Regions from separate parts of the Shewanella sp. 10N.286.54.B9 genome, predicted to be linked through region 2. Evidence: riboswitches for the same ligand, from Rfam matches in the RefSeq annotation. Region 2 holds a riboswitch; the other holds the start of a gene.
What was found. Region 2 has a riboswitch for cobalamin ahead of AB4135_RS20515 (ABC transporter ATP-binding protein). Riboswitches for the same ligand answer to the same signal wherever they lie in the genome.
Positions count from the first base shown of each region.

Region 1: another riboswitch for cobalamin. It lies ahead of AB4135_RS15925 (TonB-dependent receptor domain-containing protein); the one in region 2 lies ahead of AB4135_RS20515 (ABC transporter ATP-binding protein).

Region 1 is NZ_JBFRIY010000044.1:9,582-15,177, reverse strand. It holds gene AB4135_RS15940 (TonB family protein) at 1-53, opposite strand, end outside; gene AB4135_RS15935 (BlaI/MecI/CopY family transcriptional regulator) at 50-427, opposite strand; gene AB4135_RS15930 (hypothetical protein) at 705-1,352, shown strand; cobalamin riboswitch at 1,666-1,866, shown strand; gene AB4135_RS15925 (TonB-dependent receptor domain-containing protein) at 1,986-3,836, shown strand; tRNA gene AB4135_RS15920 (tRNA-Phe) at 4,046-4,121, opposite strand; gene AB4135_RS15915 (RND family transporter) at 4,364-5,596, shown strand, end outside.
Region 2 is NZ_JBFRIY010000070.1:55,529-61,124, forward strand. It holds gene cobT (nicotinate-nucleotide--dimethylbenzimidazole phosphoribosyltransferase) at 1-422, opposite strand, end outside; gene AB4135_RS20510 (FecCD family ABC transporter permease) at 475-1,524, opposite strand; gene AB4135_RS20515 (ABC transporter ATP-binding protein) at 1,517-2,356, opposite strand; cobalamin riboswitch at 2,413-2,561, opposite strand; gene AB4135_RS20520 (histidine phosphatase family protein) at 2,645-3,280, opposite strand; gene metH (methionine synthase) at 3,523-5,596, shown strand, end outside.

The sequences.
Region 1 (5,596 bases), on a different contig from region 2:
ATGCTGCAAATAAGGCTTAATAACAGAGTTTGCTGCAGTAACCAAAGGCTCATGACTTATTTTCCTCTTGCCAGGTATCAATCAGTTGTTGTAACTCTTCAACATCTTTTGCGCTTAGCTTGTTTTCGCGAGCAAAGCCTGCAACTAAAGGAGCAACCCGACCAGAGAAGAGTCTTTCGATAAAAGATTCACTCTCTTTCAGTTGATAATCACTTTGAGCAATGAGTGGATAATATAAGTAACTACGACCCTGTTTTTCAAAACCGATAGCTTGCTTTTTAACAAGTCTATTAAGCAGCGTTTTAACTGTTTTCTCGTGCCAGTCATTATTCTTACTTAACTGGGCTACAACTTCGCTGGCACTTATTGGCGATTTTTGCCAAAGCACATTAAGTACATTGAGCTCAGCATTACTTATCTCTTTCATGATGATTATCTCGTCAATAGCTATTACTTCACTGATGATAGCTATTGATTACAGTTGTAATTTTTAATTATGATTACAAATGTAATCATAATGTGCAAGCCCTTATGTTAATAAAATGATAATGAGTGATGGCGTTTCAAGTATGCGGTTGAATAGATTAACTATTGGTTCGCTAAAAGCTGGCTGTACCCTTAGGAGAGATTTTTATCTATGCCTTTTGCTGCTGTAACGATACAATCTGTTAAACATAAATACCCTAAACAAGGATTGTAAAGGTATGAAAGCAAGTCAGCCGTCACGCTGGGTAATCTGTTCAGTACTTTTATGCTGTCATTTTTCAATGGGGGCGTATGCATCAGAAACGACAGAGAGCTCGATTGATAAGTCGCCTATGCAACTGTCTATTTTTAGCCAGAAATTAAGTTTTTTCCTTCCCGATGACTGGAAACTAGCCTATACACAACGAGAAGATGGGATGTTCTCTGCTGAGTTTTTACCTCAAGTTGAAGGCCTAAATAATTGGTCTTCAATGGTATGCATTCAAGGTTTCGAGGGGATGGCAGTTAATATTAAACCGGATGATTTCCTTGATACCATGGTTGCTACCTATCGAGATAACTGCAGTGGTGAGGTGATATATGAACGCGTTGATAATGAATTTATTAATGGTCATCAAACTGCTAGTGCCATCATTGGTTGTACCCGAATGCCAAACACCCATCTAAATGGACTTGAAATAGATTTTTATAAAGAGCCTCAACGCCTAAGTGAGGTTGGTTATTATACTGCTATTAGCGGAGAGAAGGATTTGTATCTTATCCATAAGTCGTTGCGAGGTAATGAATTTAATACCATCAGCACTCTGGTTGAAAAGAAAAACTATCGTGAGTTTATGTCTGCGGTCAGCCCGTTTAATTTAAATTAAAACATCAGTGGCCTGATACTGTGTTTTGACCTAAATGGATGGCACTTAAATCTTCACCTAGAATCGACATGCCTTTGCTAAAAATGGCTTTGATACTTGGTTTTCTAATGAGTATCACAGAGTAAGACTAAAGACTTAGTGGGTGAATTCTATCTAGCTCCGACAGGTAATAGTCGTAAGTTCACTCATTGCAATCTAAGCTAGAACAAATCTGCTCTTTGATTAGTTAGACATTTAACCGTATAGACGTCTATAATGCGCGCACAAAGCGGTAACCTCAACATACCGCAGCGTAACAACGATAAAAAATAACTAACTAGTCAACTTTATTGGTGCCTCTAGTTTCAACATTAATTGTTGGCTGAGGATAATCGGGAAGTCAGTTAAATTCTGACACTGCCCCCGCAACGGTGAATGGTGAGGCACAAGCGCTTTAAAGTTTGTTGTCGCATATTGATGACTTCATCAATATAGAACCTAAGTCCGGAGACCGGCCCGTAAAGTGATTTCGATGATTTCGGCGGGCAGATCTCGAAGTGCGGCAACTGGTAAATGTAGCGAAGGAACTATGCGCTATTTGATTTACAATGCCGTGACGCATTTGCCCCGTTTTCCTTTAGGAGTCAAGGGTAAATGGGTACTAAACCATCTAAAATTGCGTTGCTTATCAGCGGCGTATTCAGCTTAACTGCATTGCCAACAGTGGCGGCAGAATCCAATCAAGACGTGACTATTGATGAAACTATTACCGTAACCGGTACCCGTTTCGATAGAAGCACTGAAAAACAGCTTACCGTTATTAATACTATTGAACGCAGCGAGATTGAACGCTTGAATCCTAAGTCGGTTGCAGACGTGTTAGAAAGACTGCCAGGCGTTAGTGTTGTGCGAAATGGCGGTGCAGGGCAAAGTGCTTCAATTAGCTTGCGCGGCACAAATTCAAGCCATGTATTGGTCATTGTTGATGGCGTAAAGGTAGGTTCGGCGACATTGGGTAACTTTAGTTTTAACACCTTGTCCCCTGAAAGCATCGAGCGTATTGAAGTGTTGAAAGGTCCTAGAGCGTCTGTATGGGGCAGTGATGCCATTGGCGGTGTGGTTCAAATCTTTACTCGTCAGCTGAAGAGTGATGAATGGTATGTTGGTGCTGAATATGGCTCTAATGACTACATTCGAGGCTCTGCGGGAGTCGGTATTGAGCATGGTGAAGGCAGTAGCACCTTGACTGTAAACCGCGAACAATCAGACGGCTATGATATTTATCAGGGTGCAGATTCAGAGAAGGATGATGATGGCTACAGTCGTACATCTTTATCTCTTAAGGGCTCGCAGCAATTGGCTCCGCAATGGCAAGCATTATGGAGTGGCCAATACGACCGAGGGAATACTCAGTACGACGATATCTACGCCAGTGGTAGCGCGGACGAATCTGACTATGCAAACTACATTTGGAACTTAGGTGCTCAATACCAAGGTGACAAACTTACAAGCAAATTCACTGTAAATCAGTCTAGAGATTATAACGAGAACTTTCGCGGCGATAATAACGATGTACCGCGCGCTGACTTTGAAACGATGCGTAAACAGGTTAGCTGGAACAATCAGTATTTGTTAGCTGATGGTTTAAACCTCAATGGTGGCTTAGATTGGTCAAACGAGGCTGTACTAGGGGATTATGCTCAAGACGAGAGAGACATTCTTGGCGCATATATTTTAGTTGGCAAGCAGTGGCAGCAGCTACTAGCCGAAGTAGCGGTTCGTTATGATGATGTTGAAAATATCGACAGTGAAACGACTTATAACGTCAGCTTAGCATATCAGTTTGATAAAAACTGGCGTTTATCTGCCACGACGGGTACAGCCTTTAAAGTACCTACTTTTAATGATCTGTACTGGCCTAATTCAGGTAATCCAGATCTGCTCTCTGAAACTTCTACAAGTTATGATGTGACACTAAATTATAGCCGTAACACAGTTAGTGCTTATATTAGCGTATTTAAAAATGATATTGATAACTTGATAGCTTGGGCGCCTACTGGCGAAGTTGATGACAATGGTTGGGATATCTGGAAGCCTGCTAATGTAAACAATGCAGAAATTTCAGGCGTTGAATTCTTTACTAAGTTTGAAATATTTGGATTTGATAATCAGTTAGCTTATACCTATTTAGAGCCGGAGGATAAGAAAACGGGTGAAATGCTAATTGGTCGTAGTGTTGAAGAGCTTAATTACAGTTTAAGTTATCAGTGGCATAACTTTGATTTGTTAGCTAACTACCACTACCAAGGAAAGCGTTACGCAGGTTATGGTTTATATCTTGAGGCATATCAACAGTTAGATTTAGGTATTGGATATCAAGTGGCTGATAATTGGCAGTTACGCTTAAAAGCTAACAATATATTTGATGAAGAGATCATCTCTGCAACCAACTATATTAGCCCTGGCCGGGAGTTGTTCTTTAGCGTCAGTTACAGCGCTTTGTAAAAACCGATAAGCCAAAGCGTTTAGTCAATAAAAGCCAGTCTCAATAAGACTGGCTTTTTTGTGCATGGTAATTACTAAAGAATGGACGCTGTAGAGATTTCAAATCTCAGATACAAAAAAACCTCGCTAGGCGAGGTTTAAGTTGTAAGCTTAAGGTCTTAGATTGCCTTAGCTTAATGTTTAAATGTTGCAACACCTAAACTAAATATTGGTGCCCGAACCCGGAATCGAACCAGGGACACGAGGATTTTCAATCCTCTGCTCTACCGACTGAGCTATTCGGGCAACGGGCGCTATTAAAAGGCTTTTACCGATTTGAGTCAACCAATTTCTGCTAAATATCATTATTTTTTAGTTGTGCGTTGAATAATTCAGCGTTTAGCTGCACAACTGAGCAATTTGTTTAGTAGAGAGAAGATTCTAACGACTGGACTACTATTTGTTATAAAGCTGTGAATATAATCGTGGTTTACACGGTCTAGTCTATATAATCCGCATAATTAAATTATCAGCAAGGATGATGCTAGTTGCATACTCAGACAGTTTGGAAAATTCAACGTTACCCTGTAATGCTTTTCGTAGCTATTGCGTTTCTGCTGCTGCTTTCATTGTTAGGACTGCATAGGTTGAATCTTGATGTCGATTTTAGTGATTACTTTTCTCCAGAGGATCCGCGCTTTATCGCTTTTAATAGCATGAGTGATAGCTTCGAACGTCATGACCAGCTGTGGTTATTACTTGAGAGCAAGCAAGATTGGCGTGACGGAGAGCTTAACCAGTCCTTGTTAGCGTTTGTCTCTCAAATTGATAAACAGCCAAATATCATCAGTGTGCAGGGCTATAATCAATTTGTGCAGGGCCATGCCCAATTAAACAAAATTCTGCCCTATAAGAAACATCCTCGCCTAGATTCTGTTTTGTCTAATGACGGCCATGCAATATTGCTCCAGTTTCAGTTAGACGAATCTAAAGCATCACAATTTAAAACGCGCAGCTTATGGCTTATCGATACTCTCGATGATATTAAGCTCCAATCGCAACAATTCTGGCAACCACTGAAGGTTAACAGCTACCTTAATGGCACCCATGCCTTGAACTGGCAATATGCCAAAGTATTACGCCATGATCTGACTTGGTTTGCTCCCTCTTTATTACTGGTCATTTTTGTTATGGCTGCACTATTTATTCGGCAAAAAGTGTGGGTTGCAGCGCTGTGTCTTAACAGCTTAATAGCACTTGTTTTGACGGTTGGCGTTGCAGCATGGTTGAAGCTCACTTTGGCTGCGATTAGCGCTTTTGTGCCGGTGATTATTGTGACGCTAGCACTTGCCTATGCATCGCACCTGTATTTTGGTTGGCGCAGGTCGGTGAATAATGGTTTGTCGAATGAACTTGCGCTAACTGAAACCGTTCGTGTTAATCAAGCACCACTTTTCTACTCAACCGTTACCACTATATTTGGTTTCTGTTTATTAACTTTTAGCCCATCGCCTCCAATTCAAAGCTTTGGATTGCTAGTGGCTTTTGCCGTGCTCTGTAACTATTTACTGAGCCTGACCACACTTATTTATTTTGCCAAATTCTCGGTTACAAAGCCTCATCCAATCCGTTTTTTTGCCACAGTAATAGGCTTAGCTAAATATAATGTAAAAAGGCCCAATGCGGTTATGTTAGGCATTGTTCTTATCAGTGTCGCTGCCACATTTAGTGTGTCGAAATTGACCTTAAATGACGACCCACTAAGTTACTTTAATGATGAC
Region 2 (5,596 bases):
GCCCCAAGTGTCATCGCTGCGCGCTTATGAATCGGGCCTGTGCCCGCCCCTAAACGCTGATCAATAACACCACTCTCACTTTCAAAGGGTTGCAATACACCACAATCTATCACTTCAAGCTCTAAACCGACTTGACGTGTAAACACGTTAATTGCAGCCCCGCCCGCCATGAAATTCCTGACCATTTGTGCTGTCACTTCACTCGGTGCTATTGATACTCCGGAGTCCGCTATACCATGATCAGCAGCAAAGACCATCATTTTAGGGTTGTTGATCTGTGGACTCTCTTTACCAAGCACTTTTGCAATTTGCAGGGCCAGTGCTTCTAGATCGCCAAGCGCACCTAATGGTTTAGTTTTGGTGTCAATTTTCTGTTGAATTGTTTCATCAAACTCTGAACTCAATGGCTTTATATTAAACATCTAACCTTTTGCTCCCAACATCCCAAAAGGGATAATTTAAACTGCAGCCACGTTAAGTGCGTTTTGCACTGCGGCTGCCTAAAATAAACAAGAAAAATATACTTCCCATCACCGCGGTGATAATTCCCACAGGCAGCTCTTGATAGCTCAATAATGTACGTGCCAATACATCAACCCAAACCATAAATAACCCGCCTATCGCAGCAGTTAGCAGCAACGGATAGCGGCCAGGAAAGAGTAAGCGCACTGTGTGCGGTACCATTAAACCGATAAAACCTATGCCACCGCAATTGGCGACTAATATCGCAGTGATAAGCGAGCACAGTAACAACATAGATAACCGTAAACGTCCAACGTTTATCCCTAAAGTGTGCGCAGTCTCATCGCCGGCTCGCATCGCTATGATCTGCCTCTTAGATAGCAGAATAATTAGCGTACAAATCGACACAATAATCGCTGGTAGAATTAACCCTGTCCAACTGGCTTTTGCAAAGCTACCTAGGCTCCAAAAAAGCACTGAAGCGGCAGCTTGAGGGCTCGAAAAATACAGCAATAAACTGGCCATTGCGCCAAACATAAATGAGATAGCGACACCAGATAGCAGCATCCGCTCTACCTGAGTCGACAAGTTTCGGCCACATAAACCAAGCACCATTAATACTGATAAGCTGGCACCGATAAATGCACCAAGTGGTAAGCTTAACCACAATATACTTTGGCTAAATAGCGTTAAAACCACCACCGCGCCAAAGGACGCACCCGAGGATATGCCAAATAGGTAAGGGTCCGCCAACGGATTACGAGTCACAGTTTGCAGTACGCTTCCAGCTATCGATAAGCCCGCTCCAGCAATAAATGCAAGCATCACTCGCGGTAACCTTAGCTCCCAAATAATGCGTTCAGTCACACCTTGGTTGTCACCTAGGCCAAAAAATTTGTGACTAAATACCTGTAACACATCACTCGCTGAGATACTCGCCGCACCAAAACTGGTTGCGGCAAATGGTGTAAGAATAGCTATAAGTAATAGCGTAAGTAGCAAGAGCAATTGATAAGACTGTTGCCATTTAGCCTGAGTAATAGCAGACAATGAATTAGACATCCTTGCCACCCTCTTCTAATCCATGATGCGATTTACTGCGCGGTTCATAACCATAGAAATAACTGATAAGCGGGTTACCGTGCTGCGGGTGAGGTTTAACTTCACAACAGACATCAAACACTTCGCCGATACGTTGCTCGGTTAACACTGCTTTGGGAGTGCCTTTTGCTACACCGCACCCTTTATCAAGGAGTAATAACTCGTCGCACAAAGCGCTGGCAAGATTAAGATCATGAATTGAGGTGATGACCGTAATGTTAAGCGTGTGCAGTAACTCTAGGGTTTGAATTTGGTAGCGGATATCGAGATGATTTGTCGGCTCATCCAAAATCAACAGCTGTGGCCGCTGCACAATCGCACGAGCGATGAGCGCACGCTGTTTCTCGCCACCCGATAAGCTTTCATAAGCTTGGTTAGCTTTATCAGCTAAGCCCACTTTAATTAGAGCCTGAGCCACAACCTCTCGATCATCAGCATTGGTGAATTCAAATGCGCCTTTATGGGGCGTCAATCCAAGGCTGACAAGCTGAGTTGTGGTCATCTCAAAATGATGTGGTGTATCTTGCAGTACTACGGCAATCTGCTTGGCAAATGCCTTTGCAGATAGTGCTGTTATTGGCTGACCAAATAGGTTGATTTCGCCACTTGTAGGCTTGATAAAGCGATATAGACAGCGCAGTAAACTGGATTTACCCGCGCCATTGGGGCCGATTATTCCCAGCATCTGCCCTTTAGCTAAGCTAAATTCGATATCTGATAATATGGACTGGCCATTTAATTTCCAGCCTAAGCCGCTAACAGTAAGGACTGTTTCTGATGCCTGATTAGACATTCAATAAACTGCAAAGCATGTGCTAATAAACTCCCTTGAGACACCCGCTCAAGTTATTCAGTATGGTTCAGTTAGGCTGGTATCTGACTTGGGGCGAAAATTATTTCACACCCATACAGTTGCGGGTACAGTCCGGACTCATTAGCCGTATTCGGCCACCGGTTCCCAATTTGTGCGATTAGGCACCTAACTCAAATAAAAATCGTGTTGTTTACCTCATTGTTGAGGTAATAATGTGGCAGTTTATCACGCAATGCCAATAAGGCATTGCACTTGATCAACTACTCGCTACTCCAGTCCCCAATTAAGGCTTAGGTATTGCTGGTCACCGTCGTCTAATACATCGATAACCACCGTCGCAGCATAGGGCAACTTTAAAGCACTGTAGATCCCTGCGCACTGTTTTAGTCCGAGTGATTTAGCCATTAAATGCCGAATAACCCCGCCATGGGTTAATAGTAAAATAACCTTACCTTTATGCTGCTCAAGTAGAGCGTCCCAAGCCTTATCGACTCTAGACTCAAAAGCTTGCATCGTTTCGCCGTTTGGTGGGGAATTGGCCCATGGGTTTGCCCAGTAAGCATCTAGCCGTTCAGCAAATAGCTGATAAAGCTCAGTGAAAAGCTGCCCATCCCAATCGCCAAAATTAAGTTCCATAAAGCCAGGCTGTTCAACAAAATTAATATTGTGCTGTATAGCAAAAGCGTGAGCTGGCTCTGAGCAGCGCAATAATGGCGAACTCACCACTAGATCCGCCATGCTGTTTTTAGCCAAATGACAGGTTTTACTATTTTTAAGAGTCGAAAAAGCCACATTTAGCTGCTCTTTTCCAGCTAAACTCAGCACAACATCCGTATGACCACGTAAAACATTGCCACCTTCACAGGCACCATGACGCAGTAAAATTATCTTGGTTTTTTTCACCAAACAATCCAACTAATTATATTAATCATATACTTACAAGTAAACCTTCACATTTTCGTCATGAAAAAGTATCAGGTTTTAGGGCTTGCACTTTCGCTAATGACTCACGTATTATGGCCGTCTATACGTATAAATGTCCAAACAAAAATAGCTTTATCTAGTAATGCTAGCTTTTAGTTGATAAGAATGGACAAGGTAACTGAATTTATATTTTGCGACTCTGTATTTGGTAGGAATTTTTTATGGCAACACATACCCTGAGCCCAGTCCCGCACACCCAAGATACTGCCGACAAGGTTTTAGCAGTACTGACTAAAAAGTTAGAGGAAGGGATCCTACTACTTGATGGTGCGATGGGCACCATGATCCAAGATCGCAAATTTGAAGAGCAACAATTCCGCGGTGAGCAGTTCAAAAACTGGCATTGTGATGTAAAGGGTAACAACGACATGTTGGTGCTCACTCAGCCAGAAGCGATCAAGCAGATCCATAAAGATTACCTGCTGGCTGGCTCCGATATCATTGAAACCAACACCTTCAATGCAACTCGCATCGCGATGGCCGATTACGACATGGAGGAGCACTCAGCTGCAATTAATCTTGCTGGTGCCCGTCTTGCTCGACAAGCCGCCAATGAAGTTGAAGCAGAAACGGGCCGTCATTGCTATGTCGCTGGCGTCCTTGGTCCAACCAACCGTACTTGCTCCATCAGCCCTGATGTTAACGACCCTGGGTTTCGTAACGTCAGTTTCGATGAGCTTGTCGAAGCTTATATTGAGTCGATTAATGCGCTTATTGCCGGCGGCAGCGATATCATTATGGTTGAGACCATCTTTGATACCCTCAATGCAAAAGCGGCACTATTTGCCATTGAAACCGTCTACGACACTCAAGGTTTCCGCCTGCCCATTATGATCTCAGGCACCATTACCGATGCCTCAGGCCGAACACTTACCGGGCAAACGACTGAAGCCTTTTACAACTCACTGCGCCATGTAAAGCCATTAACCATTGGGCTTAACTGTGCATTAGGGCCAAAAGAGCTGCGCCCATATGTAGAAGAGTTATCAAAAATATCCGAGTGTTTTGTCTCGGCGCACCCTAACGCTGGTCTACCCAATGAATTTGGTGGTTACGACGAAACACCTGAACAAATGGCAGAAATCATCGAAGAGTGGGCCGAGGAAGGCTTTTTAAACGTGATTGGCGGCTGTTGTGGTACCACGCCAGCTCATATCCGCGTCATTCGCGAAGCCGTTATTAAGCATCCAGCACGAAAACTGCCCGATATTCCAGTAGCTTGCCGCCTATCAGGGCTCGAGCCGCTCACGATTGATGAAACCTCACTATTTTTAAACGTAGGTGAACGTACTAACGTTACTGGCTCGGCTAAGTTTTTACGCCTGATTAAAACCGGCGAATATGAAGAAGCGCTCAGTGTTGCCCGCGATCAAGTTGAAAACGGCGCGCAGATCATCGATATCAACATGGATGAAGGCATGCTCGATGGCGCTGAAACCATGCACAAGTTTCTTAACCTTATAGCCTCTGAGCCAGATATTTCACGTGTACCGATTATGATCGACTCCTCTAAGTGGGAGGTGATTGAGGCGGGCCTAAAATGTATTCAAGGTAAGGGCATCGTTAACTCTATTTCGCTTAAAGAGGGCGAAGAGAAGTTTATTGAGCAAGCCACATTGGTGAAACGCTATGGTGCGGCTGCCATTGTGATGGCATTCGATGAAGTCGGCCAAGCCGATACTAAAGCACGTAAAGTAGAGATCTGTACTCGCGCATACAATGTGTTGGTTGATAAAGTGGGCTTCCCGCCAGAAGACATTATCTTTGACCCGAATATTTTCGCCATTGCTACTGGTATTGAAGAACACGACAACTACGCGGTCGATTTTATAGAAGCCACCGCAGAGATAAAGCGTACCCTGCCCCATGCCATGATTTCAGGCGGTGTCTCCAACGTGTCATTCTCGTTCCGTGGTAATAACCCGGTACGTGAAGCGATTCATGCGGTATTCCTGTACCACGCCATTCAAGCTGGTATGGATATGGGTATTGTTAACGCTGGGCAACTGGCGATATACGATGATATTGATCCTGAGCTTAAAGCGCGGGTCGAAGCCATTGTGCAGAACTTGCCATGCACCGTTAACGACTCAAGTAATACTGAATTGCTACTCGAAGTGGCAGAAAAATTCCGTGGCGATGGCAGTCAGGCCGCCAAGAAAGAAGATTTAGAGTGGCGCACAAAACCGGTCAATGAGCGCTTAGCTCATGCATTAGTAAAAGGCATTACGGATT